One region of the Nocardioides cynanchi genome, then DNA from elsewhere that is predicted to be linked to it. Evidence: predicted binding sites of a transcription regulator. Region 1 holds the regulator's gene; each other region holds the start of a gene.
What was found. The regulator LexA, encoded in region 1, represses DNA repair genes until DNA is damaged. The targets are predictions, from matches to a motif close to TCGAACANNTGTTCGA.
Positions count from the first base shown of each region.

Region 2: a site for LexA is predicted at 1,785-1,800, ahead of E3N83_RS17420 (alpha-ketoglutarate-dependent dioxygenase AlkB). Genes of this name have one in related genera too.
Region 3: a site for LexA is predicted at 3,278-3,293, ahead of recA (recombinase RecA). Genes of this name have one in related genera too.

Region 1 is NZ_CP044344.1:2,403,534-2,412,874, reverse strand. It holds gene E3N83_RS11610 (ATP-dependent DNA helicase) at 1-1,426, shown strand, start outside; gene E3N83_RS11605 (phosphatase PAP2 family protein) at 1,670-2,551, opposite strand; gene lexA (transcriptional repressor LexA) at 2,625-3,368, opposite strand; gene E3N83_RS11595 (SDR family oxidoreductase) at 3,543-4,349, shown strand; gene E3N83_RS11590 (LysM peptidoglycan-binding domain-containing protein) at 4,598-5,188, shown strand; gene E3N83_RS11585 (DUF3052 domain-containing protein) at 5,706-6,161, opposite strand; gene E3N83_RS11580 (6TM ABC transporter family protein) at 6,165-6,578, opposite strand; gene nrdR (transcriptional regulator NrdR) at 6,966-7,541, shown strand; gene E3N83_RS11570 (vitamin B12-dependent ribonucleotide reductase) at 7,738-9,341, shown strand, end outside.
Region 2 is NZ_CP044344.1:3,591,984-3,601,324, forward strand. It holds gene E3N83_RS17415 (DUF2235 domain-containing protein) at 1-1,081, shown strand, start outside; gene E3N83_RS17420 (alpha-ketoglutarate-dependent dioxygenase AlkB) at 1,138-1,764, opposite strand; gene E3N83_RS17425 (ABC transporter ATP-binding protein) at 1,901-2,635, shown strand; gene E3N83_RS17430 (ABC transporter permease) at 2,637-5,171, shown strand; gene E3N83_RS17435 (GntR family transcriptional regulator) at 5,216-5,926, shown strand; gene E3N83_RS17440 (hypothetical protein) at 5,930-6,286, opposite strand; gene E3N83_RS17445 (copper homeostasis protein CutC) at 6,410-7,114, shown strand; gene E3N83_RS17450 (DUF4031 domain-containing protein) at 7,111-7,389, shown strand; gene E3N83_RS17455 (VOC family protein) at 7,389-7,790, shown strand; gene E3N83_RS17460 (HD domain-containing protein) at 7,781-8,419, opposite strand; gene E3N83_RS17465 (oxygenase MpaB family protein) at 8,419-9,324, opposite strand.
Region 3 is NZ_CP044344.1:666,289-675,629, forward strand. It holds gene E3N83_RS03480 (LpqB family beta-propeller domain-containing protein) at 1-122, shown strand, start outside; gene E3N83_RS03485 (class I SAM-dependent methyltransferase) at 165-1,322, shown strand; gene E3N83_RS03490 (DUF3046 domain-containing protein) at 1,319-1,513, shown strand; gene E3N83_RS03495 (LysE family translocator) at 1,521-2,156, opposite strand; gene E3N83_RS03500 (GNAT family N-acetyltransferase) at 2,166-3,209, opposite strand; gene recA (recombinase RecA) at 3,459-4,517, shown strand; gene E3N83_RS03510 (regulatory protein RecX) at 4,570-5,130, shown strand; gene E3N83_RS03515 (PPK2 family polyphosphate kinase) at 5,138-5,980, shown strand; gene E3N83_RS03520 (HipA family kinase) at 5,977-6,738, shown strand; gene E3N83_RS03525 (DUF3037 domain-containing protein) at 6,735-7,112, shown strand; gene E3N83_RS03530 (hypothetical protein) at 7,241-7,756, shown strand; gene E3N83_RS03535 (sirohydrochlorin chelatase) at 7,764-8,507, opposite strand; gene E3N83_RS03540 (phosphoadenylyl-sulfate reductase) at 8,608-9,341, opposite strand, start outside.

The sequences.
Region 1 (9,341 bases):
CGCCGCCGAGGTGGACCGGGCGGCCCGCCGCTCGCGGCGCTGGGTCGCCGACGCGGACCGCGACTCGTCGGCCGCCGACGACCTCGCCGACGCCGGCGACGCGTTGGCGGCCGCGATCGGTGACTGCTCGCCGGGTCGCTTCGACGTCGTACCCGAGCAGCTGGCCGACGCCCTCGCCTTGGTCCGCGACGCGGCCCGGGCGTGCCTGTCGGCCTATCCCAAGGAGGGTGACGCCGGGCCGGGAGCCGGCGGCTCCGATGCCGACGCCGGCCGCACCCAGGCCCGGGGCTCGGTGCAGGACGTCTTCGTGACCGCCGAGCGGATGGCCGCCGGCTCGGAGTCCGACGTGCTGTGGCTGACCGAGGGCACCGACCGGCTGCCGCCGCGGCTCTGCGTCGCGCCGCTGGAGGTCTGGGGGCCGATGCGCGAGAAGCTGCTGTCGGAGAAGACCGTCGTGCTCACCTCCGCGACCCTGATGCTCGGTGGCGACTTCAACGCGCTGGCCACCTCGGTGGGGCTGAAGCCGACCGAGCGGGTCGACGCGGGGGTGGCCGTGGTCTCGACCGGCTCGACCGGCGGGGGCGGCTCGACCGGCGGGAGCGGCTCGACCGGCGGGGGCGGCTCGACCGGCGGGAGCGGCTCGACCGGCGGGGGCGGCTCGTCCACCGGAGGCAGGGTGGCCGGCGTGGCCTCGACCGCCTCGACCAGCGTGGGGGGCGGCGGGGCCGCGCTGCCGTGGGTCGGGCTCGACGTCGGCTCGCCGTTCGACTACGCCCGGCAGGGCGTCCTCTACATCGCCCGGCACCTGCCGCCGCCCGGGCGCGACGGCCTCGGCCCGGCCCAGCTCGACGAGATCGTCTCGCTGGTCGACGCCGCGGACGGCCGGACCCTGGGGCTCTTCAGCTCCCGGCGCGCGGCCGAGACCGCGGCCGAGGCGGTCCGCGAACGCCTGCCCCACCTGACCACGCTGGCCCAGGGCGACGCCCAGCTCCCGGAGCTGGCCCGCCAGTTCGTCTCGGACCCGTTCACCAGCTTGTTCGGCACCCTGAGCCTCTGGCAGGGGCTCGACGTACCCGGTGAGACCTGTCAGCTGGTGATCATCGACCGGATCCCGTTCCCCCGGCCCGACGACCCCCTGATGAGCGCCCGCCAGCGCGCCGCCGACCGGGAGGGGCGCAACGGGTTCATGCAGGTCGCCGCCACCCACGCCGCGCTGCTGCTGGCGCAGGGCACCGGGCGGCTGATCCGGACCACCGCGGACCGTGGAGTCGTGGCGGTGCTCGACCCGCGGCTCGCAACGGCCCGCTACGGCAGCTTCCTGCGGGCCAGCCTGCCGCCGATGTGGCCGACCTACGACGGCGACCTGGTCCGCTCCGCGCTGGCCCGGTTGGCGGCGGCCGACTCCGGCGCGGCCGCGGGAGAGTGACGGGCCGGCCGTCGTCGCCGATCCGGATCGGGGTGTTCTGTTTCAGCCGTGGCGGTGAGAGCGGAAGTGGATCAGGGTGTTCTGCTTCACCGCAGGCCCTGAAGGTGAAAGTGGATCAGGGTGTTGCACATCCGGTTCCACGGCGGGCCGGGAAGCGCGACAGGGTGTTCCACATCCGCTGTCTCGTCGGGTCGGGAAGCGCGACAGGGTGTTCCATATCGACGCCCGAGGGCGGGCGACCGGCTAGGTGGACTCGCGGGGCCGACGGGCCTGCTCGGGGTCGCGGGCCGCGACCGGCCCGATCACCGGCCCCACCACGGGGTCGGTCGGCCCGGTCGCCAGGCGTGGGTTGAAGGCCACTCGCACGGCCACCCGCTCGCGCTGGTCGGCGAACCACGGGTCCACCAGCCACATCGCCACGATCACCAGCGCCCAGCCGACGAAGACGTCGAGGATCCAGTGGTTGCCGGTCCCGACGACCACGGCCGCGGTGACGAACGCGTGCAGCCAGCCCAGGCCGCGGAGCCACGGGTTCTGGGAGTTGCGGCGGATCACCAGGGCCACCCAGAGCGCCCAGCCGGCGTGCAGGCTCGGGAACGCGGCCAGCTCGTTGGTCAGCTGCCCCATCCCCTTGGGCGCCGAGGCGTCGGTGCTCCACCAGCCGACGTCGGAGTGCAGGCTGAGCACGTCGACGTACCCCCCGCTGACCAGCCGTGGCGGGGCCGTCGGCAGGAGGAGGTAGCAGGCCAGGGCGATCACGCACGAGACCACCAGCACCCAGCGGGCGGGGGAGTAGTGCGCGGCACCCTTGCGGAACAGCCAGACCAGCACGGTCAGGGTGACCACGTAGTGCGCGGCGGCGTACCAGTAGCAGGCCGGCACCGCCGCCCACGGGTGCTGGACGAACCAGTTGTTGATCGAGTGCTCCCAGTCCAGATGGAGCACCCGCTCGAGGTGGAAGAGGTCGCCGGCGCGGTCCTGGGCCGGGCCGAGGCTGTCCTCGGCGAAGGTCCGGGTGACGCAGTAGAAGATGTAGAGCCCGCCGATCAGCGCGATCTCGCGCACGCCCCGACGCCCGAGGAGGGTCCCCCGGGCGATCGCAGGCAGGCTGGATCTCACGCTCATCGTCGTCATTCTCTCAGGTCGCGCACCGTACGTGCATCCCTCTTACGACGCTTCAAGAGCGTGGCGTATTCCCTCAGATACGTCGCAGGACCGCGGTGACCTTGCCCAGGATCGTGGCGTGGGTGCCGTCGATCGGGTCGTACGCCGGGTTGTGCGGGAGCAGCCAGACGTGGCCGTCCTTGCGCTGGAAGGTCTTCACGGTGGCCTCACCGTCGATCAGCGCGGCCACGATGTCGCCGTTCTCGGCGGTCTGCTCCTGGCGCACCACGACGTAGTCGCCGCTGCAGATGGCGGCCTCGACCATGGAGTCGCCGGAGACCTCCAGCATGAACAGCGTGCCCTCGCCGACCAGCTGCTTGGGCAGCGGGAAGACGTCGTCGAGGGTCTGCTCGGCCAGGATCGGGCCACCGGCCGCGATCCTGCCGATCATCGGCACGTAGGTGGCGGCCGGCATCGCGTCGCCGACCCCGGTCTCGTCGTACGACGTCTCCTCGGCAGCAGCCGAGCCCATCGAGCGCCGCGCCGCGAGCACCTCGGGAAGGAAGACCTCGAGGGCACGGGGGCGGTTGGGATCGCGCTTGAGGAACCCCTTCTCCTCCAGCACCCGCAGCTGGTGGGCGACGCTCGAGCTGCTGGTCAGCCCGACCTTCTCCCCGATCTCGCGCATGCTGGGCGGGTAGCCGCGCTGCTCGATGGAGTCCTTGATCGCGACCAGCACCCGCGTCTGCCGCGGCGTGAGCCCGGTCGCGTCGGGCGGGCCGTCGGGCAGCTCGCTGACCTTGCTGGCGGCGACCGGTCGGGATCTGCTCTTCGTCATGGACCGAACCGTACGGCGGCGACCGCCCCGGAATCAAACACCTGTTCGAACGGGCGTGTCGCCCGGCGCAGTCCGTTGGCCGAGCATTACCTCGGTGGTCGAGCGCACTCGGTGGTCGAGCGCCCTCGGCGGTCGAGCGAAGTCGAGACCAGGCCCCCCTGATTGGATCGGGTCATGGACAGCTGTGTGGTGACCGGAGCGGCCAGGGGCATCGGGCGGGCGATCGCCGAGCGGATGGTGGGCCGGGGGTACGCCGTGCTCGTGACCGACGTGGACGGCGACGGCGCACGTCGTACCGCCGACGAGATCGGGGCGGCGGTCGGCCTCGAGCACGACGTCCGCGACCCGGCCGCACACCGATTCGTGGCCACGACGGCGCGCGACCACGGCCGGCTGACCGCGTGGTTCAACAACGCGGGGGTCGGCGACGACGGGACGCTGGCGGGCCTCGACGACGAGCAGGTACGTCGCCTGGTCGAGGTCAACCTGCTCGGCACCCTGTGGGGGATGCGGGCCGCGCTGGCTGAGTTCACCGGGTTCGCCGGGGAGGCGAGCCGGGGCGACATCGTCAACACCGCCTCGATCTCCGGGCTCGGGCCGGTGCCGGGCTACACCGTGTACGCCGCCACCAAGGCTGCGATCGTGTCCGCCACGATGTCGGTCGCGGTCGAGACGCCGCGCGGCGTGCGGGTGCACGCGCTGTGCCCCGACGGCGTCCAGACCGCCCTGCTCGACGGGCAGGACGCGGGCGGCCTCGGCGCGCAGCTGGTGCACTCCGGCAGCAGGATCCTCACCGCCGACGAGACCGCCGACGCAGCGGTGGCGCTGCTCGGGTCGCGCCGGGTCGTCCGCAGCCTGCCGGGCTGGCGCGGTGCGGTGATCCGTACCAGCACCCTGGCCCCGTCGCTGGGCGGCCCGCCGGCCCGGCTCTTCGCCGCCCGCGGTCGGCGCGCCCTCGCCCGTCGCGCCGACCAGCGGTGACGCAGGACTGATTCTCGGACCGCGAACCGGTCCTGGCTCACCGCTCGGCGGCGTGGCAACGTGTCTAATCAGTCGAACGTCTGTTCGTGTCGCGCTTGAAATCGTTCGAACACCTGATCTAACGTCGTACATGTGTTCGAACGAACCTCTGTTCGGACCACCACCGGTCGCCGGCCCCAGCGTCAGCGGGAGCGACTGTCGGTGGTCACCACTAGACAGGGATCAGTCCACTTCCCCAGGAGGGTCCGATGAGCAGCAGCACCGCCACCCGCACCAGCCGGCTCACGCAGCCGGCGCCCGCCTCTGCGCCGCGTCCCACCGCGCGTCGCACCCTGAGCGGGCCGGGTTGCTCCGTGGGTGGTCCGGCCGACCGGCCGGTGCTGCGGATCGTCGCGGACGGCGAGCGCGCGCCGGTCGTCACCCGGGTGCTGCCTACCCGCCCCGTGCTCGAGCTCGTCGAGCCTCCAGTCGAGACCCGGCAGGTCCGGCTCGACGACTTCTTCGCCGCGGAGTACGACGGTGACGACCAGCGTCTCCAGCTCGTCGAGCCGCGCCGCAGCGGGCTCCGGCTGACCCGCCGTGGTCGCCTGGCCGTGCTGACCGTCTCCGTGGTGGCGGTGCTCGGCCTGGGCTTCGCGGCAGCATCGGCCTCGATCGCCAACGACCACCCCGAGCAGACCACGGTGGTCACGGTGACTCCCGGCCAGACGCTGTGGGACATCTCGTCCGCCGCGGCCGCCGGTGGTGACGTGCGCTCGATGATGAGCCACATCGAGGCGCTCAACCACCTCGACTCGGCCTCTCTCCAGGCCGGCCAGCATCTCCGCATCCCGCAGTAGCGAGTGGTCAAGTGCTCCGCCTCGGTGGTCGAGCGGTCCGCCTCGGTGGTCGAGCGCTCGGCCTCGGTGGTCGAGCGGAGTCGAGACCACACCCCCACCCATGAACTTCCGCCGGCCGACTCGACCCCGGCCGGCGGAGAGCCGGGGAAGACGGGGGGCAGCGCGACCCCATGCGCGCTGCCTCCCGCGGTTCCCCGCTGCGACGGCCCCGTGGTCGGACGAGCTCATCGGTGGTGGGGCGAGCGCATCGGTGGTCGAGCGGAAGACCTCGGTGGTCGAGCGGAAGACCTCGGTGGTCGAGCGGAAGACCTCGGTGGTCGAACGGAAGATCTCGGTGGTCGAGCGGAAGATCTCGGTGGTCGAGCGGAGTCGAGACCACACCACGCCCGGCTGGAGGGGTGGTGGATCAGGCCGGCGCGGTTCCCGGTCGTCCCTGAGATCGGATCTGGATCAGGGTGATCCAGATCCGTTGCCCGGGCCGGTCGGGAGGTGCGACGGGGTGATCCAGCACCCGCCCTCAGCGGTCGACCAGTCGCCGGACGAACTTCTGCCCCGACCAGGTCTCGTCGATCGCGGCGACCTTGACGTCCACCCACCCGAGGAACAGCCCGGCCGCACGGACTACGTTGTCGTTCAGGTCGGTGTCGATGCCGAGCCGCTTCACGGCAGCCTGCTTGGGCCAGCACACCCATACCGACCCCGCGGTCACCGTGTGCGCGAACAGCGCCGGCAGCCGGGCCTCGAGGGTGGCCAGCCGAGTGTGGAAGGTCAGGGTCACGTCGAGCCCCTCGCGCAGACGACGTACGACGTGCGCGGTCGGCGGCAGGCCGAGGTCGAGACCGTCGGGGAGCCGGTCCAGCAGCACCACGTGAGCGTCCGTGACGCCGAGCTTGCGGGGGAGCGGCGTCCCCGAGTAGCCGGCTCCGCCTCCGTCGTTCGGGCCGCCTCCGCTGGTCGAGCCTGTCGAGACCACGACTCAGCGCGCCGCTCGGCGGCCGCCCGGGACTCTCGGCGGGGCGGGTGGCTGGGACGGGCCGCCCTTGAGGCGCTGGACGAACCGGGTGCCGAGCAGCATCCCGACGAACAGGCAGGCGATCGCGCCGACCGTGGCCAGGGCGAGCATCCACCAGCCGGTGGCGTCGCCGTCGCGCGCAGCGGTGCCGAAGTCGATGGCCAGATAGACCAGGTAGCCCCAGGCGACCACCGCGGCGGTGATCCCGAGCGCCAGCAGCAGCACCGACGTACTGCCGCGACCTCCCGTGGGAGGAGCATCGGGAGCCGGCGTGGCGAGCGGGTCGAGCCGGCTGGCGTCGATCCGGGCGGGCTGCGGAGGTGGTGCGGTCGGTGGGGCAGCGTGACGGGGCGCCGCATGCTTCCCCGAACGCTCCACGCCACCCATTGTGACCGATCGTGGCGGCACCCGACACGCCGATCCCCGAAGCCGCTTTCCGGGGGGTCTCAGGCCGCTGACCTGTGCGTTTGTGCCGGCACCTCGACCCCGGCGAATTCTCTGGTCGATTTGCTTGCCAACCCCGACCACGCCGACGTACGGTTACCACTACATCTAGTAGTTACACCGTTGTGGTTTTCCACATGTAGTCCACATCGGCCGGGGGTCAGACCCACAGAAGTCGCTCGGTTCTCCACAGATCCGGTGCGGTTCCTACACAGCCAGACCCGCCCGCAACACCCCCGACGTGAGGGCATGCGGCGCGCCCGCACGACGTTGTACCAGAGCCACCGCACCACGTTTCCGAGCCCGAGGAGAGGAGGACCGATGCACTGCCCGTACTGCCGCCACACCGACACCAAGGTCCTCGACTCCCGGGTTTCCGACGACGGCTCCGCGATCCGCCGCCGGCGCCGCTGCGAGGCGTGCGAGAAGCGCTTCACCACCGTCGAGCTGATGCAGCTGACCGTGCTCAAGCGCTCCGGTGCCACCGAGCCGTTCAACCGCGAGAAGGCGATCTCCGGGGTCCGGAAGGCCTGCAAGGGCCGCCCGGTCTCCGAGGACGACCTGGCCTGCCTGGGCCAGACCGTCGAGGACACCCTGCGCACCGAGGGTGCCGCCGAGATCCCGGCCCACGAGGTCGGCCTGGCCATCCTCGGCCCGCTGCGGGCCCTCGACCCGGTCGCCTACCTGCGGTTCGCCTCCGTCTACAAGGCGTTCAGCTCCGCCGACGACTTCGAGGACGAGATCGCGCTGCTCCGCATGGAGCAGGCCGCGGCCTCGGTGGTCGAGCGGTCCGCCTCGCCGGTCGAGCGGTCCGCCTCGGTGGTCGAGCAGTCCTCTTCGGTGGTCGAGCGGAGTCGAGACCACGCGACCCAGCCCGACGCCGTACCCACCGGATAACCCACAGACCACCCGGCGCGTAGTGGGGAAGCTGCGCGCCGGGTGCACCACCTCGACGGCGAGACGCCGTCATCGGTGATCGAGAGGACCACCTCGGTGATCGAGAGGACCACCTCGGTGATCGAGCGAAGTCGAGATCACCAGCACAGCCCGAACCAGACCAGCAACGCCAGCGCGAAGGACACGAGGAGATTCCATGACCGAGACGGTGAACCCCACGAAGGGCTCGACCAAGGGCGAGGGCACCAAGCTCACGATTGAGCGTGTCTTCAGCACGCCCGGCGTGCACCCCTACGACGAGCTCACCTGGGAGCGCCGCGACGTCGTCCAGCAGAACTGGAAGACCGGCGAGACCGTCTTCGAGCAGCGCGGCGTGGAGTTCCCCGACTTCTGGAGCGTCAACGCGTCCACGATCGTCACGACCAAGTACTTCCGCGGCGCGGTCGGCACCGACGTCCGTGAGTGGAGCCTCAGGCAGCTGATCGACCGGGTCGTGAAGACCTACACGAAGGCTGGCCTCGAGCACGGCTACTTCGCCACGGCAGCCGACGCCGAGGTCTTCGAACACGAGATGACCTGGCTGCTGGTCCACCAGTACTTCTCGTTCAACTCCCCGGTCTGGTTCAACGTCGGTACGCCGTCCCCGCAGCAGGTCAGCGCCTGCTTCATCCTCAGTGTCGACGACTCGATGGACTCCATCCTCAACTGGTACAAGGAGGAGGGCTTCATCTTCAAGGGCGGCTCCGGCGCCGGGCTCAACCTCTCCCGGATTCGCTCGTCCAAGGAGCTGCTGAGCTCCGGCGGTACGGCGAGTGGCCCGGTCTCCTTCATGCGCGGCGCCGACGCGTCGGCCGGCACCATCAAGTCCGGCGGCGCCACGCGTCGTGCGGCCAAGATGGTCGTCCTCGACGTCGACCACCCCGACATCGTGGAGTTCGTCGAGACCAAGGCCAAGGAGGAGGACAAGATCCGCGCGCTGCGCGACGCCGGCTTCGACATGGACCTCGGCGGCGCCGACATCACCTCCGTGCAGTACCAGAACGCCAACAACTCGGTCCGCGTCAGCGACGAGTTCATGCGCGCCGTCGAGGACGGCACCGAGTTCGGGCTCCGCTCCCGCGGCACCCACGAGGTGATCGAGACCGTCGACGCCCGCGAGCTGTTCACCAAGATCAGCCAGGCCGCGTGGGCCTGCGCCGACCCCGGCCTGCAGTACGACGACACCATCAACGACTGGCACACCAACCCCGAGACCGGTCGGATCACCGCGTCCAACCCGTGCTCGGAGTACATGTCGCTCGACAACTCCTCGTGCAACCTGGCCAGCCTCAACCTGCTGAAGTTCCTCAAGGACGACGACACCTTCGACTCCGCGCTGTTCCAGAAGGCCGTCGAGCTGATCATCACCGCGATGGACATCTCGATCTGCTTCGCCGACTTCCCGACCGAGGCGATCGGCGACACCACCCGCGACTACCGCCAGCTGGGCATCGGCTACGCCAACCTCGGCGCCCTGCTGATGGCGATGGGGCTGGGCTACGACTCCGACGGCGGTCGGTCCATGGCCGCGACGATCACGTCGCTGATGACCGGCGCATCGTACAAGAGGAGCGCGGAGCTGGCCGCGATCGTCGGCCCGTACGCCGGCTACGCCCGCAACGCCGACGCCCACAAGCGGGTGATGCGCAAGCACCAGGCCGCCAACGACACCGTCCGCACCCACCACGTCGCCGACGCGCAGGTCGCCAAGTTCGCCACCCAGGCCTGGGCCGACGTGATCAAGCTGGGCGAGGCCAACGG
Region 2 (9,341 bases), 1.2 Mb from region 1:
GCAGAGCGACCCGTCGGCCACGGGCGGCGCCTACCAGCTGGTCTACTACATCAGCGGGGTGGGGGCCGGCAGCTACGAGGCCGACCGGCTGCTGGGCGGGGCGTTCGGCTTCGGGCTCTTCCACAACGTCATCGCCTGCTACCGGTTCCTGGCCCAGAACTACGAACCCGGCGACGAGATCTTCATCCTCGGCTTCAGCCGCGGCGCCTACACCGCCCGGTCCGTCGCCGGGATGCTCGCCGGTGTGGGGCTGCTGACCAAGCTGGCGCTGGTCGAGGAGCGGCTGCCCGAGGCGGTCCATCTCTACCAGCGGACCTCGATGCCCGAGGGCGCCTTCGGGGAGAGTGTGGAGGAGTTCAAGCACGACCACTGCCACGCCGCGAAGGTGACCTTCCTCGGTGTCTTCGACACCGTCGGGGCGCTCGGGGTGCCCGGCTTCGAGCGGGACACGCCCCGCTTCCACAACGTCCAGCTCAGTGACCAGGTGCTGTGCGCGCGACAGGCGCTGGCCATCGACGAGACCAGGCTGAAGTTCGCGCCCACGCTCTGGGAGGCGCCAGCCGATCCCCCCGGTGCCCCGACCGAGGACCCACGGGTCAAGCAGGTGTGGTTCGAGGGTGCCCACTCCGACGTCGGGGGCGGCTACGCCCAGACCGGCCTCTCGGACACGGCGCTGCTGTGGATGGCGCGCGAGGCGCACGCCGCCGGACTGGTCTTCGACGCCGACCTCCTCGGCACCTACGTGAACAGCGGGTCCGACCCGATCTGCCACAACCCGCTCAGCCTGCTCTACAAGCTCGACAACGAGATCCTCGGAGCCAAGGAGCACCTGCCCTGGCAGGACGAGGAGAGCGAGTTCAGCCACGGACTGCGGCTCCTCACCAACGACCGCGCGCTCTCCGTGCGGGTGTCCTACTCGGCCGTCCGGCACTACGAGGAGGGCGGCTACGCGCCGGGCAACCTGGTGGCGTTCGCCGAGCAGACCGGCGGCTTCGAGGGGATCATCGAGCACGTCGTCCGGCTCCCGGAGGCCGGCACCGACCTGACTGACCTGGCGAGCCCTCCGGTCGCTGCGGGCTGACCGGATCGACCCGGCACAGCATCGACCGGGCACAGGATCGACTTGACGGTTACCGATCAGAAGACCCCGCGCGGGCGGAACTGCACCGAGATCCGCGGGCCGGCGCGCGCGACCTTGGGTACGGCGTGCTCCCAGGTGCGCTGGCAGGAGCCGCCCATCACCAGCACGTCCCCGTGCCCCATCTCGAAGGTGAGGGAGTCTCCGCCACCGCGCGGCCGGAGCCGGAGCTGGCGCGGGTCGCCGAAGGACACGATCGCGACCATGGTGTCCTGGCTGCGACCCCGGCCGATCGTGTCTCCGTGCCAGGCGACGCTGTCGCGACCGTCGCGGTAGTAGCAGCAGCCGGCGGTCACGAACGGCTCGCCCAGCTCCGGGAGGTAGTGCTCGGAGAGCGCCTCCCGGGCCTCGTCGAGCACGGGGTGGGGGAGCGGCTCGGCCTCGCCGTAGGTGTGCACGAGCCGCGGCACGTCCACCACCCGGTCGTACATCTGCCGGCGCTCGGCCCGCCAGGGCACGTCCGCGACCAGGCGTGCCAGCACCTCGTCGGCGGCGCGGCACCAGTCGCGGCGGACGTCGACCCACGCGCCGCGGGTCAGGGTGTGTCGGACGGTGGAGGCGAGATCGCCCAGGGTGGGCGCCCCCGTCTCCAGCGCCGTCTCGAACAGGGTCCCCTGGAAGTCCATCGACTCAGGATACCACGGAGTCGAACGTGTGTTCGATCGCCCGGGCGGATCCCAGACCGACCCCGGGGCCGGCCCGGGGGCGGGCCGGGGCCGACCCCGATGGAGAGCGCTTGGCCGTCGTTGGCAGGCTGAGCCCGTGAGCGCACCCGCGGCCCGGATCCGCGACCTGACCAAGACCTACGGGTCGGGGGACGCACTGGTGCGCGCGCTGGACGGGGTGAGCCTGGATCTCGAGGCCGGCCGCTTCACCGCGATCATGGGGCCCAGCGGCTCGGGGAAGTCCACGCTCATGCACTGCGCGGCGGCCCTCGACCGCGCCGACTCCGGCACGGTGCACATCGGGGACGAGGAGATCTCGCGGCTGGGGGACAAGTCGCTGACCCGCCTGCGCCGCGACCGGATCGGCTTCGTCTTCCAGGCCTACAACCTGATCCCGACGCTGAGCGCGGAGGAGAACATCCGCCTGCCCCAGGCGATCGCGCGCCGCCGCCCGGACCAGGAGTGGTACGACGAGGTGATCGACACCGTGGGCCTGCGCGACCGGCTGCGGCACCGGCCCAGCGAGCTGTCCGGCGGCCAGCAGCAGCGCGTGGCGGTGGCCCGGGCGCTGGTCGGACGGCCCGAGATCGTCTTCGCCGACGAGCCGACCGGCAACCTGGACAGCCGATCGGGGGCGGAGATCCTCGAGCTGCTGCGTCGCAGCGTCGACCAGCACCACCAGACGGTGGTGATGGTGACCCACGACCCCGTCGCCGCGGCGTACACCGACCGGGTCGTGTTCCTCTCCGACGGCCGGGTCGTCGACGACCTCCGCGACCCCGAGCGCGAGCAGATCATCGCGCACATGGCCGCCGCCGAGCCCGGGGACTGAGATGCTCCGCGCCACGTGGAAGAGCCTGCTCGCGCGCAAGGTACGCCTGCTGATGAGCACGTTTGCGATCGCCCTGGGGGTGGCGTTCGTGGTCGGCTCGCTGGTCTTCTCGGCCGCTCTCAGCGCCGGCTTCAACCGGCTCTTCGGTGCCTCGGTCGGCGACGTGGTCGTCCGGCCGGCGGGCGCGACGACCCTGAACGGCGACCCCTCCACCCGCACCGTCCCCGCGTCGCTCGTCGACCGGCTGGCCCAGGTGCCCGGCGCCGCGCGCGCCGACGGCAACGTCCAGGCGCTGGGCGTCTTCGTGATCAGCGTGGACGGCAAGGTGGTCGGTGGCCTCGGCGCACCGACGTACGGCATCAGCTACTCCACGGCTCCGGCCGAGCACGGCGTCCCCGGCCTGGCGCTCCTCGGTGGCCACGCGCCGCACGGGCCGCACCAGATCGCCCTGGACGAGCACACCGCCGGAGCCGGCGGCTACCACCTGGGAGACCAGGTCCACGTCGTCACGGCCGGCCGCAAGGCGGTGCTGTCCGAGCGGCTCGTCGGCATCGTCGGGTACGCCGACAACACGTCGCTGGCCGGCGCGACCCTCACCGTCTTCGACGTCCCGACGGCCCAGCGGCTGTTCCTGCACGGGAAGGACGCCTTCACCAACATCTGGGTGACCGCCGACCACGGCGTCTCGCAGACCAGCCTGCGCAGCGCCGTCGTGCAGGCACTGCCGCCACAGGTGAAGGCGGTCACCGGTGAGGACGCCGCCAACGAGTCGGCGAGCGGGGTGCTGCGCGGCGTGTCCTTCCTGCGCACCTTCCTGCTGATCTTCGCCGGGGTCGCGCTGGTGGTCGGCGCCTACCTGATCGTCAACACCTTCTCGATCCTGGTGGCACAACGCAGCCGGGAGCTGGCGCTGCTGCGGGCGATCGGTGCGTCGCGACGACAGGTCTCGCGCAGCGTGCTGCTCGAGGCGCTGGTGCTCGGGCTCTTCGGCTCCACCGTCGGGCTGGCGCTGGGGGTGGGGCTGGCCTATGCCATCCGCTCCCTGATCGGGCTGATCGGTCTCGACCTCGGTTCGCAGTCGCTCACCCTCACCGGGGAGGCCGTCGTCGCCGGCTACGGGACGGGTGTGGTGGTGACGATGGCGGCGGCCTGGCTGCCCGCGCGGCGTACCACCAGGATCACGCCGGTGCAGGCGCTGGGAGACGTCGTCGCCCTGCCCGAGTCGTCGATCCGCTGGCGGTTCGCGCTCGGCATGTTGCTGGCGGTGGCCGGTGCCGGTGCGGCGCTCGCGGGGCTGTTCGCCACGGTGCCGCACTCGGGCTACTGGGTCGGGGGCGGCATCCTCGCGGTGCTGCTGGGCGTCACGGCTGCCGCACCGATCCTGTGCCGCCCACTCCTGGCTGCGGCGCGGTGGGCGTACGCCGGGATGTTCCGCGCCGTCGGCAACCTGGCCGGACAGAACGCCCTGCGCAACCCACGGCGTACGACGGCCACCGCGTCGGCCCTGATGATCGGTCTGGCCCTGGCCTGCACCATGTCGATCATCGGGGCGTCGGCCAAGGCCTCGGTGGACCAGGCGATCAGCGAGAACTTCATCGGCAACTACGTGGTCGGGAGCGGCTTCGGGCAGCCGTTCTCGTCGCAGGTCGCGACCCGGATCGCGCACGTGCCGGGCGTCACCAAGGTGGTTCGGCAGCGCTACGCGTTCATCGAGGCCGACGGCAAGCGCGAGGCGCTCACCGGCGTGGACCCGCGCCAGATCGACGACTTCGGTCTCCACCTCTCGGCGGGTACCACGGGCCTGGCCGGCCGCACGGTGCTGGTCAACCAGAAGTACGCCGACCGACGGCACGTGGCGGTCGGCGACACCGTGCGGATCGGCAAGCTGCCGGTCGGGACCCGGACCTTCCGGGTCGGGGGGATCTATGCCGACACCCCGCTCGTCTTCGACTTCGTGGTCTCGATCGACAACCTCCGTCGGGCCGGCTTCGAGGACAGCGACAACTTCCTGATCGTCTTCACCCGGCACCAGTCCGCCGCGACGCTGAGCCGTCTGCAGCACCAGGTGCGCTCGCTGCCGGTGGTCACGGTGCAGGACGAGACGGCCTTCGCCCAGCAGCAGCGGGCGCCGATCGACCGGTTGGTGCTGATGGTCGACGCCCTGCTCGGCCTGGCCCTGGTGATCGCGGTCCTCGGCATCGTCAACACGCTGGCGCTGTCGATCATCGAGCGCACCCGGGAGATCGGCCTGCTCCGGGCGATCGGGCTGGGCCGCGGGCAGCTGCGGCTGATGGTCACCCTGGAATCGGTGGTGATGGCGGTGCTGGGTGCGGTGCTCGGCGTGGCTCTCGGCGTGTGCTTCGGCGTCGCCATGATGTACGCCGTCCGCGACCAGGGGCTGAAGGTGATCGCCATCCCCTGGGCGCAGCTGGCGGTCTTCCTGGGCCTGGCCGTGGTGATCGGGGTCGTCGCCGCGGTGCTCCCGGCACGTCGGGCCGCCCGGCTGGACGTGCTCGCCGCCATCTCGGCGACCTGACCGTTCGACGTCCCGCAGCGCTCGTTTCCCCCTAGAATCCGGGGGTGGAGGAGTTGCTCGTGCCGATCGGTACGACGCTCAAGCACGTCCAGGTTCGCGAGTACGTCCGAGCCCTGATCCAGGACCTTCCCGAGGGTGCCCCGGCGCCGTCGGAACGCGGGCTGATGCAGCACTTCGGGGTGGCGCGGATGACGGTGCGCCAGGCGATCGACGCCCTGGTCGCCGAGGGACTGCTCGAGCGCGCGCCGGCCAGAGGCACCTTCGTGTGCAAGAACCCGCGGCCGGCGTCGCGGCCGTTGTCGTTCGCCGAGGACGCCGCGGCCCGGGGCTGGGAGATCACCACCGAGACCCTCCAGTCGGGGCTTGGTCAGGCCGGACCCGGGGTGGCGAAAGCGCTGGGGATCACCCCCGGCGACGCCGTCATCCACTGGCGCCGCCGACGCCGGCTGGACGACGTACCCCTCTGCTACCAGGACGTGTACCTCAACGAGGTCCTGCTGCCGGGCTTCCTCCAGACCGGGCTGCCCCACAGCCTGTACTCCCTGCTCGCCGCGCGCGGCCTGCGGCCGACGGTCGCCGAGGACCGCTTCACCGCCGACCTGGCCAACGAGTCCGACGCCGAGCTGCTCGACCTCGCGGTCGGCGACCCCGTGCTCCGGCACTCCCGCCGCGGGCTGGTGGGAGACGCGGTGATCGAGCTGTCCCGGTCGGTGTTCGCCGGTGCGCGCTACACCTGGTGGGGCCATCTGGGCTGACGGTCAGCCCGCGGGCCCCAGCCGGCCCAGCTGGGCCACCGTCCGACCCGACTCCTCGCAGACCCACCGCGGCATCGGACCGCCGATGTCCGGCTCGATGTAGAGCGCGTGCTCGGGCACCTCGGGGTCGCAGGTCAGACAGACCGGCCACCGGCCCAGCGTGCCGAACAGGGCGTCCTGCACGTCCTGGGCGACCAGGCCCGCGACGAACGCCTCCCCCTCGGGCCACTGCTCGGCCCACCAGCCGCGGTTGGCGCAGGCGTCCTCCAGCGCGTCCACCGCGTCGGGTACGGCGCGGTCGCGTGCCTGGAGGTCGGCCAGCACGAGAGCCCGGGCGGCGAGCAGGAGCGTGTCGTCCACGCTTCCGATTGTGCCCCGCTGCCGGGCACGGTGCCCCGCAGACGCCGGAAAAGAGCATCGACGGCGGGGTTCTGGCTGCTCACGTGCCGCGGTGAGGCCGGGCCACAGCCCTAGGCTGTGGCCATGTCGGCGTCGGGTGTGGTGCTGGAGGTCAGCGTCTCCGAGCCACGCGACGTCGCCGGCGCCGCGGAGGGTGGTGCCGACCGGCTGCACGTCGTCGTCCCCGGGCCGACCTGCGGCCTCTCGCCCGAGCCGGCGCTGGTCAGCACGATCGGCCGCGAGAGCGAGCTGCCGGTCTTCGTGCTGCTCCGGCTCAACGACACCTGGTCGACCACCGGCGGCGAGTTCGCCCGCCTGATCGGCCTCGCGGAGGACTACGTCGCCAGTGGTGCGACCGGTGTCGCGTTCGGCTTCCTCGACGGCGACCTCGAGATCGACACCGAGACCTGCTCGATGCTGCTCGGCCGGCTGCCCAACGTGCCCTGGACCTTCACCCGCGCGATCGACTCCTCGCTCGACCCACGGCGTTCGTGGCGCCGGCTGCTCGACCTGCCGCGGCTCGTGGCCGTGCGCTCGGCCGGCTCCCCCCAGGGCATGGCGGTGGGGTACGACGACCTGCTGGCGTCGGTGACCCCGGCGATCGCGCCGCTGCTGATGCCCGGCGGCGGGCTGGCTGCCGAGCACGTGCCGTGGCTGCTCAAGGCCGGGGTGCGGCAGCTCCACCTCGGTGCCCAGGTCCGGCCCGGTGGGTCCGCCAAGGCCTACGTCGACGCCACCTACGTGCGGTCGTGGCGCACGCTGGTCGACGACCAGTCGCTGGGCCGATGATCCTGATCGACCCGGCCAACGCGCCCGGCCACGGCCGGCTGTGGTCCCACCTCGCCAGCGACACGTCGTACGACGAGCTGCACGCCTTCGCCCGCAGGATCGGCATCCCCGAGCGGGGTTTCGACCGCGACCACTACGACGTACCGTCCGAGAGGTACGACGTCGTCGTCGCCGCCGGCGCGGTGCCGGTCAGCTCGCGCGAGCTGATCGTCCGGCTCCGCGCGGCGGGTCTGCGGCGGCGCAAGCACTCACGACGGGCTCTCGAGGAGGACTGATGCGCGGACGGACCAACCAGGCAGGCGCCGACCGGTGGCAGCGCAAGGACTGGTGGGGCGTCAACGTCGAGGCCCCCGACCCGCGGGGGCTGCTCGCCTTCTGGTCGGAGATCCTCGGCGTGCCGATCCATGCGGTCGACGAGACCGGCGGGTCGCTCGACTTCGGGGAGGGCGTCGGCTCGTTCACCGTCCAGCGCGCCGACGTCTACGAGCCCCCCGTGTGGCCGCCCGAGCCGGGGAAGCAGGGCATGCAGATGCACCTGGAGGTGGAGGTCGACGACCTGGCTGCCGCGGTCGAGCACGCCGTCGAGCTCGGTGCGACGGTGGCCGACCACCAACCCCAGGAGGACGTGCGAGTGATGCTCGACCCCGCCGGGCACCCGTTCTGCCTCTACACCTGACCGTCAGCGGGTCCTCGGCCGAGGCGGGCGAGCTCGGCCGCCAGGTTGGCGCGGGCGGCCGGCTCCCACCGCTCGCGGGCGTACGCCGTGTGGAACAGCCGGTCGCGGGCGCCCAGGTCGCGGAGCACGGCCGCGCGGCCGACGGCGAAGTCGGCGTCGGACACGTGGGCGTAGTCGCGGCGGACTCCGGCCACGTAGGCCGCGTAGCGCTCCGGGGATGCCGCGAGGATCGCCAGGTCGGCGTCGCAGAGCACCTGTCCGATCAGGTCGTCCGGGGCCGGGTCGTGGTGCTCGGTGAGACGGACCAGGCGGGCGACCTCGGCGGCATGCGGGGTGTCGGCCAGGGAGTCCTCGGCCCAGAGGGCGCTGCGGTCCTCGTCACCGCGCAGCCCGTCGTAGACCCCGTCGTGGAACCACGCGGCCAGGCGCAGGGTGGTGGGGTCGAGGGGGTCGCCGGGGTCGGCCACGGCGGCCGACCCGGTGAGCTCGTCGATCCGGTCGAGCACCTCGGTCAGGTGGAGCCCGTTGTGATAGCCCCGGTCGGGGTCGCCGTACGCCGCCAGCAGGGCGTCGCGGTCATCCTCGTGGTCGGGCAGGGGCCAGCGGTCCGCGAGCTGGTCGGGCGTCATCAGCTCGCGGCGCCGAGCCCGGGTGCGTCGGCCTCGCGCTGGGCCTGCAGCCGCGCCACGACCGACGGGTCGCTGGTCATCGCCCAGCGGATGGTGCGGGTGGCCAGCGCGCCGAGCGGTCCGGCGACCCGGTCGTGGACCAGCGGGATCGTCGGCAGCCCCAGGGGCCTGCGGGACCACTGCGGCATCAGGCCGATCGACGCCGCGACCAGCACGCCGTACGGCAGCCGCGCCGGGAGCGGCAGGTCGGGGTGCCAGATCAGGTAGGACACCGCCTCCCGGGCGTGGTCGGTGACGGTGAGCTCGGGGCGGAAGCGCGCCATCGCGGCCTCGAGCTCGGCCTCGGTGGTCGGCGGGTCGAGGGCGCCGAGCTTGCGCGCGACGAAGGCTGTTTGCGCGACGTACTCGTCGCGGCCGGCCTGGTCGAGCGGCCGCGCGCCGTACCGTTGGTGCGCCAGGAGGAAGCTGTGGATCTCGGCGATGTGCACCCACTCGAGGAGGTGCGGGTCGGTGGCGGTGTACGGCGTGCCGTCGGGCATCGTGCCGACCACCCGCTCGTGGATCGCCTTGACCACGTCGACGGCCTGCTGGGCGTCGTCGGCCATGCCGAAGGTGGTGACCGCGAGGAAGCGGCTGGTGCGGGCCAGGCGGCCCCAGATGTCGCCGCGGTAGCCGGAGTGCTCGGCCACCGCCGTCATCGCCTGCGGCTGCAGGGTCTGGAGCAGCACCGCGCGCAGGCCGCCGACGTACATCGACGCCTCGCCGTGCACCCGGGTGATCGGGCTGCCCGGCTCGAACCAGCGCGGCCCCGGCGTCCCGTGGATCCGGTCGCGGTGGATGGTGCCCTCCGGCCCGGCGACCCGGGCGAAGATGGCGTCGTTCAGCCGCTCGCGGATGCTCCCCATGCGGTCGAGCGTACGGG
Region 3 (9,341 bases), 1.7 Mb from region 1:
TCCTCGCCGAGCACCACCGGGCCGCGGTGCAGCGAGCCGACGGAGGCGGGGACCCGGTGCAGATCCGCTTCGTCACGGGGCGGCCGGGTGCGGCCCTCACCTGGCAGCCGCTGCCGGGCTGAGCAATCTGCGCGGTTGTCGCCGTGACGGCGACGGATGCGAAGATGGAGCGCGTGACCAGCAAGGAGGGCCTCTTGGAGCCCGACACCAAGGACTGGACGTGGGTGCTCGGGCGCCGCTGCGAAGAGTGCGGGCTCGACGTCTCCACCGTCGAACGACACGACCTGCCGCACGCCTTCCGGGCCAATGCGCAGGTGTGGCTGGCCCTGCTGGCCGACCCGAGCGCGGCGGAGCGCACGCTGCCGCACCGCTGGTCCACCCTGGAGTACGCCTGCCACGTGCACGACGTCCACCAGATCTTCCACGACCGGGTCTCCTCGATGCTGGTCGAGGACACCCCGCACTTCGCCAACTGGGACCAGGACGAGACCGCGCTCGAGAAGCGCTACGCCAGCCAGATGCCTTCCATCATCGGCCCCACGCTGGTGGCCGCGGCCTACGCGGTCGGCGACCTCTACGCGTCCGTGCCCCCGCTCTCGTGGCACCGGCGGGGCCTGCGCAGCGACGGCAGCGAGTTCACCGTGGAGTCGCTGGGGCGCTACCACCTGCACGACGTGGTCCACCACCTGCACGACGTGCGCGCCGCGGCGCGGGCGGCCACGGTGCGTGCCTACGACGCCTTCGCCGCCGACTACCGCGCGGGCACTCCGGACCTGCCGGTGCCCGTGGCCACGGCCGTCAGCCGCTTCGCCGCGGTGCTGCCTCCCGGGGCGAGGGTGCTCGAGATCGGCAGCGGTCCCGGACGTGACGCCAGGGCGCTGGAGGAAGCAGGTCTCTCGGTGCGCCGTACCGACGTGACCCCGGCCTTCGTGGACCTGCTCCGCCGGTCCGGTCACGACGCCGACGTCGTCGACCCGCTCACCGACGACCTGTCCGACCCGGCCGTCCCCGGCACGCCGTACGACGCGGTGTGGGCAGGCGCCTGTCTGCTGCACGTCGACCGCGACGACCTGACCACCGTGCTGGGTCGGCTCGCCGGAGCCACCCGCGCCGGCGGGCTGCTCTACGCGTCGCTGAAGGAGGGAGACGGGGAGAGCTGGTCGGTGCACGGCAGCATCGCGGCACCGCGGTTCTTCACCTACTGGCAGGAGGGTCCGCTGCGCGAGGCGGTCTCCGCGGCCGGGTGGTCGGTCGAGCACATCGGCCACGGCGACGGGCTGCGCGGGGAGCGCTGGCTCGAGGTGTTGGCGACACGCCAGTGAGGCACACCGAGTTCTGGTCCCGGATGGACGCCGCGCTGGGGCCGGCGTACGCGCGGGCCTGGGCCGAGCAGTTCGTGATCGGTGACCTCGGCGGGCGCACCGCCACCGAGGCGCTGGCAGCCGGGGAGCCTCCCAAGCAGGTCTGGGCCGCGGTCTGGCGGGCGCTCGGGCTGCCCGCGTCCGAGCGTTGACGGGGCCTCAGCCCTCGGTGGCCAGCCGGAGACCGAAGCCGACCAGCACGAGCCCGGTCAGGGTGTCGAGCCGGCGCCGGATCCGCGGAGCGACCATCCACGCGGAGACCGTCGCCGACAGGGCGATCAGGCCGACGAAGTAGAGCGCGGTCAGCACCGCGAACCACGCGCCGAGGGCGAGCGTCGTCCAGCCGACCGAGTAGCCGCCCGGCACGAAGCCCGGCAGGAAGCTGACGAAGAAGACGCCGACCTTCGGGTTGAGGATGTCGGTCAGGAAGCCCGCCCCGAAGCCCGAGCCGCCGAGCATCGGGGCCGGCGCCATCGGACCGTCGCCCTCGACCGCGACCTCGGCCTGGGTACGGCGTACCGACAGCAGGGAGCGCGCGCCGATCCAGAGCAGGTAGCAGGCTCCGGCGATCTTCAGCACGTCGTAGCCGACCTGGCTGGCGCGCAGGAGGGCCGAGAGGCCCAGGGCGGTGGCGACGATCCAGACCACCAGCCCGCAGAGCACTCCGGCTGCGGTCCGGGCGCCGCCCGCGCGGCCCCCGCGCACGAGACCGCGCACCACGACCAGGCTGTCGGGCCCGGGGAGCAGGACGATCAGGACCGACGCCAGGGTGAAGGAGACGAAGGCGACGAGCACGACGGCAATCTAGCGAGGATCGGCGCCGTGGCCGGGCGTCTCGGGATCCGTCAGCTGCTTCTGGAAGTCGCCCACGATCTCCCGGACCTCGAAGCCCAGAGCCTCGTTGATCGCCACCATCTGCCTGTTCGTCTCGGCGTTCGTGGTGGTGATCAGGCGCTTGGTCGGGAAGCGCTCGCCGATCGCGCGCAGCTGAGCGCACTTCACGGCCATGCCGAGGCGGTGTCCTCGGTGCGCGGGGTGGACCAGCGTGCCCCACTGGTCCACGTGGTCGGCCCCGTCGGCGCTGGCCGCTGCGACGGCGTAGCCGACGACCTCACCGGAGCCATCGAGGGCGTAGGCGCCCACCCGGGTGCGCCCGGACGCCCTCAGGTCGCGGTCCTGGGCGGCCAGCTCGGCGACGGTGTCCTGGCCGGCCTCGACGTCGAGCTCTCCGCTGGGCGCCTCGAGGGAGAGTCGGTTCTTGAGAGCGACGTACGACGGGGCCAGGTCCGGCGGCACCGGTCCCACGACGACCCGGACGTCGTACGCCGTGTGGTGGGGCGCCGCGTCGGCCGCCAGCCGCTCGAGCAGGGTCGGGTCGGCAGGCAGGGCGAGTCGACGCTCGACCTCGGTGTTCACCAGGGTGTAGCCGAGACGCTCGGCGAAGCGACGGTTCGGCCCCGACCGGTCCGCCCCGATCCGGGTCTGGGCCTGGCAGACGGCGCGGCCCCAGGAGCGGAGCTGCTGCTCGCCGTGGGCGACCAGCTGGGTGCCGACCCCGCGGCGGGCGTGGTGCGGATCGACCCAGATCCACAGCCGGGCGGTGCGGACGTCGGCCCGGCTGTCTCCGGTGACCAGGGACTCACCGACCATGGTGTCCCCGAGGAAGGCCCCGAAGCCGTCCCAGCGGTAGCCGCCGTCACGAGAGCTGAGCATCGCCACGGCGTCCTCGCGGGAGTACAGCGGGGTGTCGGGATCCTCGGCTCGCTCAGCAGCGGCGTACACCTCCTGGAAGGCGTCCATGTCGGCGTCGTCGAGCGGATCGACCGGACGGATCACGAGAGTGGGCACGCCGCCACGGTCCCCGCCGCGGGTCGGGCCGCGCAACCTGGTTTCCGGGTCGGCGTGTCGGCATCGGGTCGAACACGTGTTCGGGTTAGATGGGTCCTGCACCCGATGGCTCCGGACGGTTCTCCACAGCCCGCAGCACGCGTCCTGCCCATTGTCGGTGGCCCGGTCTAGCGTCTGGCCGGACGACGAGATCACGCACAGACCGAGCACAGCGAGACGGGACAGGGTCCCGGAAGAGGATGGACAGACATGGCTGGTGGAGACCGCGAGAAGGCGCTGGACGTCGCGCTCGCCCAGATCGAGAAGCAGTTCGGCAAGGGCTCGGTGATGCGCCTCGGCGACGAGACCCGGGCACCCCTGGAGGTGATCCCGACCGGCTCGATCGCCCTCGACGTGGCGCTGGGCCTCGGCGGCCTGCCGCGCGGCAGGGTCGTGGAGATCTACGGCCCGGAGTCGTCGGGCAAGACGACCGTCGCCCTGCACTCGGTGGCCAACGCCCAGCGGGCCGGCGGCATCGTGGCCTTCATCGACGCCGAGCACGCCCTCGACCCCGACTACGCGAAGAACCTCGGTGTCGACACCGACGCGCTGCTGGTCAGCCAGCCCGACTCCGGTGAGCAGGCGCTCGAGATCGCCGACATGCTGATCCGCTCGGGCGCGCTCGACCTGATCGTGATCGACTCCGTGGCCGCGCTCGTGCCACGCGCCGAGATCGAGGGCGAGATGGGCGACAGCCACGTCGGCCTCCAGGCCCGGCTGATGAGCCAGGCCCTGCGCAAGATGACCGGTGCGCTCAACAACTCCAACACCACGATGATCTTCATCAACCAGCTCCGGGAGAAGATCGGGGTGATGTTCGGCTCGCCCGAGACCACCACCGGTGGTCGCGCGCTGAAGTTCTACTCCTCGGTCCGCCTCGACGTGCGTCGCATCGAGACGCTTAAGGACGGCACCGACATGGTCGGCAACCGCACCCGCGTCAAGGTCGTCAAGAACAAGGTGGCTCCGCCGTTCAAGCAGGCCGAGTTCGACATCATGTACGGCAAGGGGATCAGCCGCGAGGGCGGCCTGATCGACGTGGGCGTCGAGGCGGGCATCGTCCGCAAGGCCGGCGCCTGGTACACCTACGAGGGCGACCAGCTCGGCCAGGGCAAGGAGAACTCCCGCACCTTCCTCAAGGACAACCCCGACCTCGCCAACGAGATCGAGAAGCGGATCCTGGAGAAGCTCGGGGTCGGCCCGCAGGTCGACGCCCCGGCCGCCGCCGAGGTGCTCTCCGACGAGCCCATCGGTGTCGACGACTTCTGAGTCTCGACGTCGCCGGACCTCCGGGGGGTGGTCCGGCGACGTCGGTTTGGGCGTGGCCGCCTGGACGGGCGGTGCCCCGTCGGAGCCCCCGGTCGACCCGCCGCCCGACCGGGTCGCGCTGGGTCCCGACGCCGACCCGGAGTCCGTGGCCCGCAAGATCCTGCTCGACGCCCTGACCGGTCAGGCCCGCAGCCGCCAGGAGCTGCGCGACAAGCTCGCCAAGCGTGACGTGCCCGACGAGCTGGCCGAGCGGCTGCTCGACCGGTTCGGCGAGGTGGGGCTGGTCGACGACGAGGCGTTCGCGCGGGCCTGGGTGGAGAGCCGGCAGCGCAGCCGTGGGCTTGCCCGGCGTGCCCTCGCCCAGGAGCTGCGCCGCAAGGGGATCGACGACGAGACCGCCCGCACCGCCCTCGACGAGCTCGATCCCGACCTGGAGACCCGGGCCGCGCACGAGCTGGTCCGCAAGAAGGCACGCTCGATGCGCAATCTGGACACCGCGGTCGCGACCCGGCGCCTGGTCGGGATGCTGGCCCGCAAGGGCTACCCACCCGGGCTCGCCTATCGCATCGTGCGCGACGAGCTGGGCTCGGTCACGGACGACGATCCGACATGATGGGCGCATGGATCCCCATCTGCATCGGCTTCCGCCCGGTCCGGTCGACCTCCGCGCCCTGACGACCGACGACACGTCCGGCTTCGACGGCGGCAAGTCGTCCGGCAAGCAGGCCCTGGCCGCGCTGGGCGACGAGCTCTCCGACCTCCAGGAGCGGCTCTTCGCCGAGCGGACGACGGGGTCCGGGCGTCGGGTGCTGCTGGTGCTCCAGGGCATGGACACCTCGGGCAAGGGCGGGGTGCTGCGCCACACCGTCGGTCTGGTCGACCCCCAAGGGGTGAAGATCACCAGCTTCAAGGCGCCCACCGCGGAGGAGCGCAAGCACCGTTTCCTGTGGCGGATCCGCAACGCCCTGCCTCAGCCGGGCTACATCGGGGTCTTCGACCGCTCCCACTACGAGGACGTGCTGATCGTCCGGGTGCACGGTCTGGCCGAGCCGGCGACGATCGAGAGCCGCTACGACCAGATCAACGAGTTCGAGGCAGAGCTGGCCGCCGAGGGCGTCGTGATCGTCAAGTGCATGCTGCACGTCTCGGCCGACGAGCAGCGGGCCCGGCTCCTGGCGCGGCTCGACAACGAGGACAAGTACTGGAAGTTCAACCCCTCCGACGTCGACGAGCGGGCGCACTGGGGCGACTACCGCGCGGCGTACGAGATCGCCCTGGAGCGCACCAACACCGAGGTCGCGCCGTGGTACGTCGTCCCCTCGGACAAGAAGTGGTACCGCAACCTGGTGATCGGCGGGCTGCTCCTCGAGCACCTGCGCGGCATGGCGCTGCGCTGGCCGGCCGCCGACTTCGACGTCGACGAGCAGCGGCGCCGACTGCTCGACGAGGCTCCGGTCGCGTGATCGACCGGGTGTCGGTGACCCGATACGTCACCCCGCTCCGTGAGGGCGGCAGCCTGCCCGGGCTGGTCGAGGGCGACGACCTCGGCACCTACGTCTGCAAGTTCCGCGGTGCCGGCCAGGGGGAGCGGGTGCTGGTGGCCGAGGTGATCGCGAGCGGCCTGGCCGACCGGCTCGGCCTGCGCACCCCCCGGCTGGTCGGGCTCGACCTGGACCCGCAGCTGGCTCGCTACGAGGCGGACGAGGAGGTCCAGGACCTCCTCAACGCCAGCCCCGGGCTGAACCTCGGCATCGACTTCCTGCCGGGGTCGTTCGGCTACGACGGCGAGGTGGCCGCGGCCGCCGAGGTCGCTGCCCGGATCCTCTGGCTGGACGCGTTCACGGCCAACGTCGACCGCACCTGGCGCAACCCCAACCTGCTGCTCTGGCACGGCGAGGTCTGGGTGATCGACCACGGTGCGTCGCTCTACTTCCACCACGGCTGGCCCGGCGGCGTGGGCGACCCGGCCCGGTTCGCCGCTCAGCCGTGGGACGTCACCGGGCACGTGTTCGCGTCGTCGGTCGACCGGCTCGCCGAGGTGGACGCCGCGGTGGAGCTGTCCGAGCCCGACCTGCGAGCCGTCGTGGACGACGTACCCGACGAGTGGCTCACGCCGGTGCCCGGCACCGAGACCGCGGACGCGCTGCGCGAGGCCTACGTCGCCTTCCTGTCCGCCCGGCTGGCGAGCCGCGCCTGGCTGCCCGGGGCGAGTGCCGCATGAGCCTGCCCTACCAGTACGTCGTGCTGCGTTGCGTGCCGCGCGTGGACCGCGAGGAGTTCCTCAACGTCGGGGTGGTCCTCTACTGCGAGGAGGCCGGCTTCCTCGACGTGGCCTGGCGGGTCGACCGTGAGCGGCTCGCCGCCCTTGCGCCCGGCCTGGACCTCGATGCCGTCTGCGACGCCCTGGCCTTCGTCGAGGGCGTGTGCGCCGGCGACGAGCGCGGCGGCGCAGCGGCCCGGGAGCCGGCCGGCACCCGCTTCGGCTTCCTCAAGGCACCGCGCAGCACGGTCCTCCAGTCGAGCCCGGTGCACGGAGGCATGACCCGCGACCCCGCCCGCCAGCTCGACCACCTGCTGGAGCGGCTGGTCGGTTAGGCGGCCACCTGCCCTTGCGCCCGGCTCACCGTCGGCGAGCGAGGTGCCACCGGGACGAGCAGCGTCACCGGATGTCGTCGGGGCGGGTGGGTACGGACCTCTCAGTCGACGACGAGGAGAGATCAGTCATGCAGATCCGTACGTGGAGGCTCGGGATCGCCGCGGCGGGAGCGGCCGCCGTGCTGGCGGCGGCGCCGGCGGGTGCGGCCACCCAGTGGACCGACTACCGCAGCAGCGACTTCACCCTGGCGGCAGGCGCTGTCTGCAGCTTCCCGCTCCAGGGCCACGTGGTGGCCGACCAGGAGCGGTACCGGCCCACCGAGACGTACCCGGACGGCAGCCCGAGGGTCCAGGAGTTCACCGGCCGGCTCGTCGTCGAGTACACCAACCTCGACACCGGCGCCTCGGTGACCCGCAACCTGACCGGACGCAGCGACTTCGAGTACCTCCCGGACGGCAGCTTCACGCTGACCGACGTCGGCGGGCACTTCGCCGTCGGGCTCCACCCCGGCGACTCGCCGTCCACCGGCTTCTACGTCGTCAACGGCGTGGGCTCGACGGTGTCCTTCGCCGCCGACGGGCACCGCACGCTCACCGTGAGCGACGGCAGCACCGTGGAGAACCTCTGCCAGACCCTGGCGTAGCCGGGACCTAGACCGGGACCAGCTCGACCGCGCCGACGGCGTACCGCGCCAGGATCGTGCGCGCGACCGCTTCATGGACACCCAGGGGCTCGGCGACGGCGACCGCGCCAGCCTCGCGGGCCAGCTCCGCTGCCCGGTCGGGCAGGAAGCCCGGCGCGAGGAACAGCGAGGCGACCGCGACGTGACGGCGGCCCTCCTTGCGGAAGGCGCGGACGGCCTCGCCGGTGGCCGGGGGCGCCGCCGAGGCGAAGGCCGCACTGACCGGGAGCTTGTGGTGGGCGCCCCAGAGCCGGGCCAGGCGGGCCACCGACTGGTTCGCCAGGGGGTCGCTGGACCCCGCCGCGGCCAGGACCAGGGCGTCCAGCTCGAGCACCCGGGCGGCCTTCAGGGCCTCGCGCATCCGGACGTCGAGCACCTCGAGGAAGCACGGCTCGAGACCCAGGATCGAGGTGGCGCGCACCTGCATCCCCTCGTGTCGCGCGCCGGCCTCGGCGACCGCGGCCGGCACGTCGACCTGGGCGTGGTGGGCATCGGTGAGGAGCAGGGGTACGACGACCACTTCCTCGACGTGGGCACGGGCCAGCTTGTCCACGACCGTGTTCAGCGACGGCTTGGACAGGTCGAGGAACGCGGTCTCGATGCGCAGGTCGGGGCGCAGCGCCCTGACCTCGGCGACGAGGGCCTTGATCGTCGAGGCGGACCGCGGGTCACGGCTTCCGTGAGCCAGGGCCACCAGTGCAGGAGCGGCCATCAGCGTGGCCTCCTCTCGTTGTCGGGGACGCGACGCGTTCCCGGGGTGGGGCAACCGACGGCGCTGTCGATCTGGAAGGAGAAGCAGTCGGGGCGGGTCATCAGTGGATCCCGCACTCGGTCTTGGCGGTGCCGGCCCAGCGGCCGCTGCGCGGGTCCTCGCCGGGCGCGACGCGGCGCGTGCAGGGGGCACAGCCGATGGAGGGGTAGCCGTCGTAGACGAGGGGGTTGACCAGCACCTGGTGCTCGTCGATGTAGCGGGCGACGTCGTCGTCGCTCCAGCGGGCCAACGGCGAGACCTTCACCTTGCCCTTGCGGGCGTCCCAGCCGACCACCGGTGCGATCACCCGGTTGTGGGTCTCCGCGCGGCGCAGACCGGTGGCCCACGCGTCGTACTCGTGCAGCGCCTCGGCCAGGGGCCGCACCTTGCGCAGCGCGCAGCACAGGTCGGGGTCGCGCTTGTAGAGCTCGGCGCCGTACTCGGCGTCCTGCTCGGCGACGGTCTGCACCGGCGTGATCGGGATCAGGTTGACCGGCATGGTCGCGCCGACGGCGTCGGCGGTGCCGATGGTCTCGGCGAAGTGGTAGCCGGTGTCGAGGAAGACGATGTCGATGCCCGGTGCGACCCGCGAGGCCACGTGCGCGAGGACGGCGTCACCCATCGACGAGGTGATCGCGAAACGGTCACCGAACGTCGCGACCGCCCACTCGATGATGCTCTCGGCCGGGGCCAGCTCCAGCTCGGCACCCACGTGCGAGACCAGCTCGCGCAGCTCCTCGGGGCTGCGGCCATCGGTGTGGGTGCCGCGGAAGTTGCGGGCGCGGGTGGTGGGCA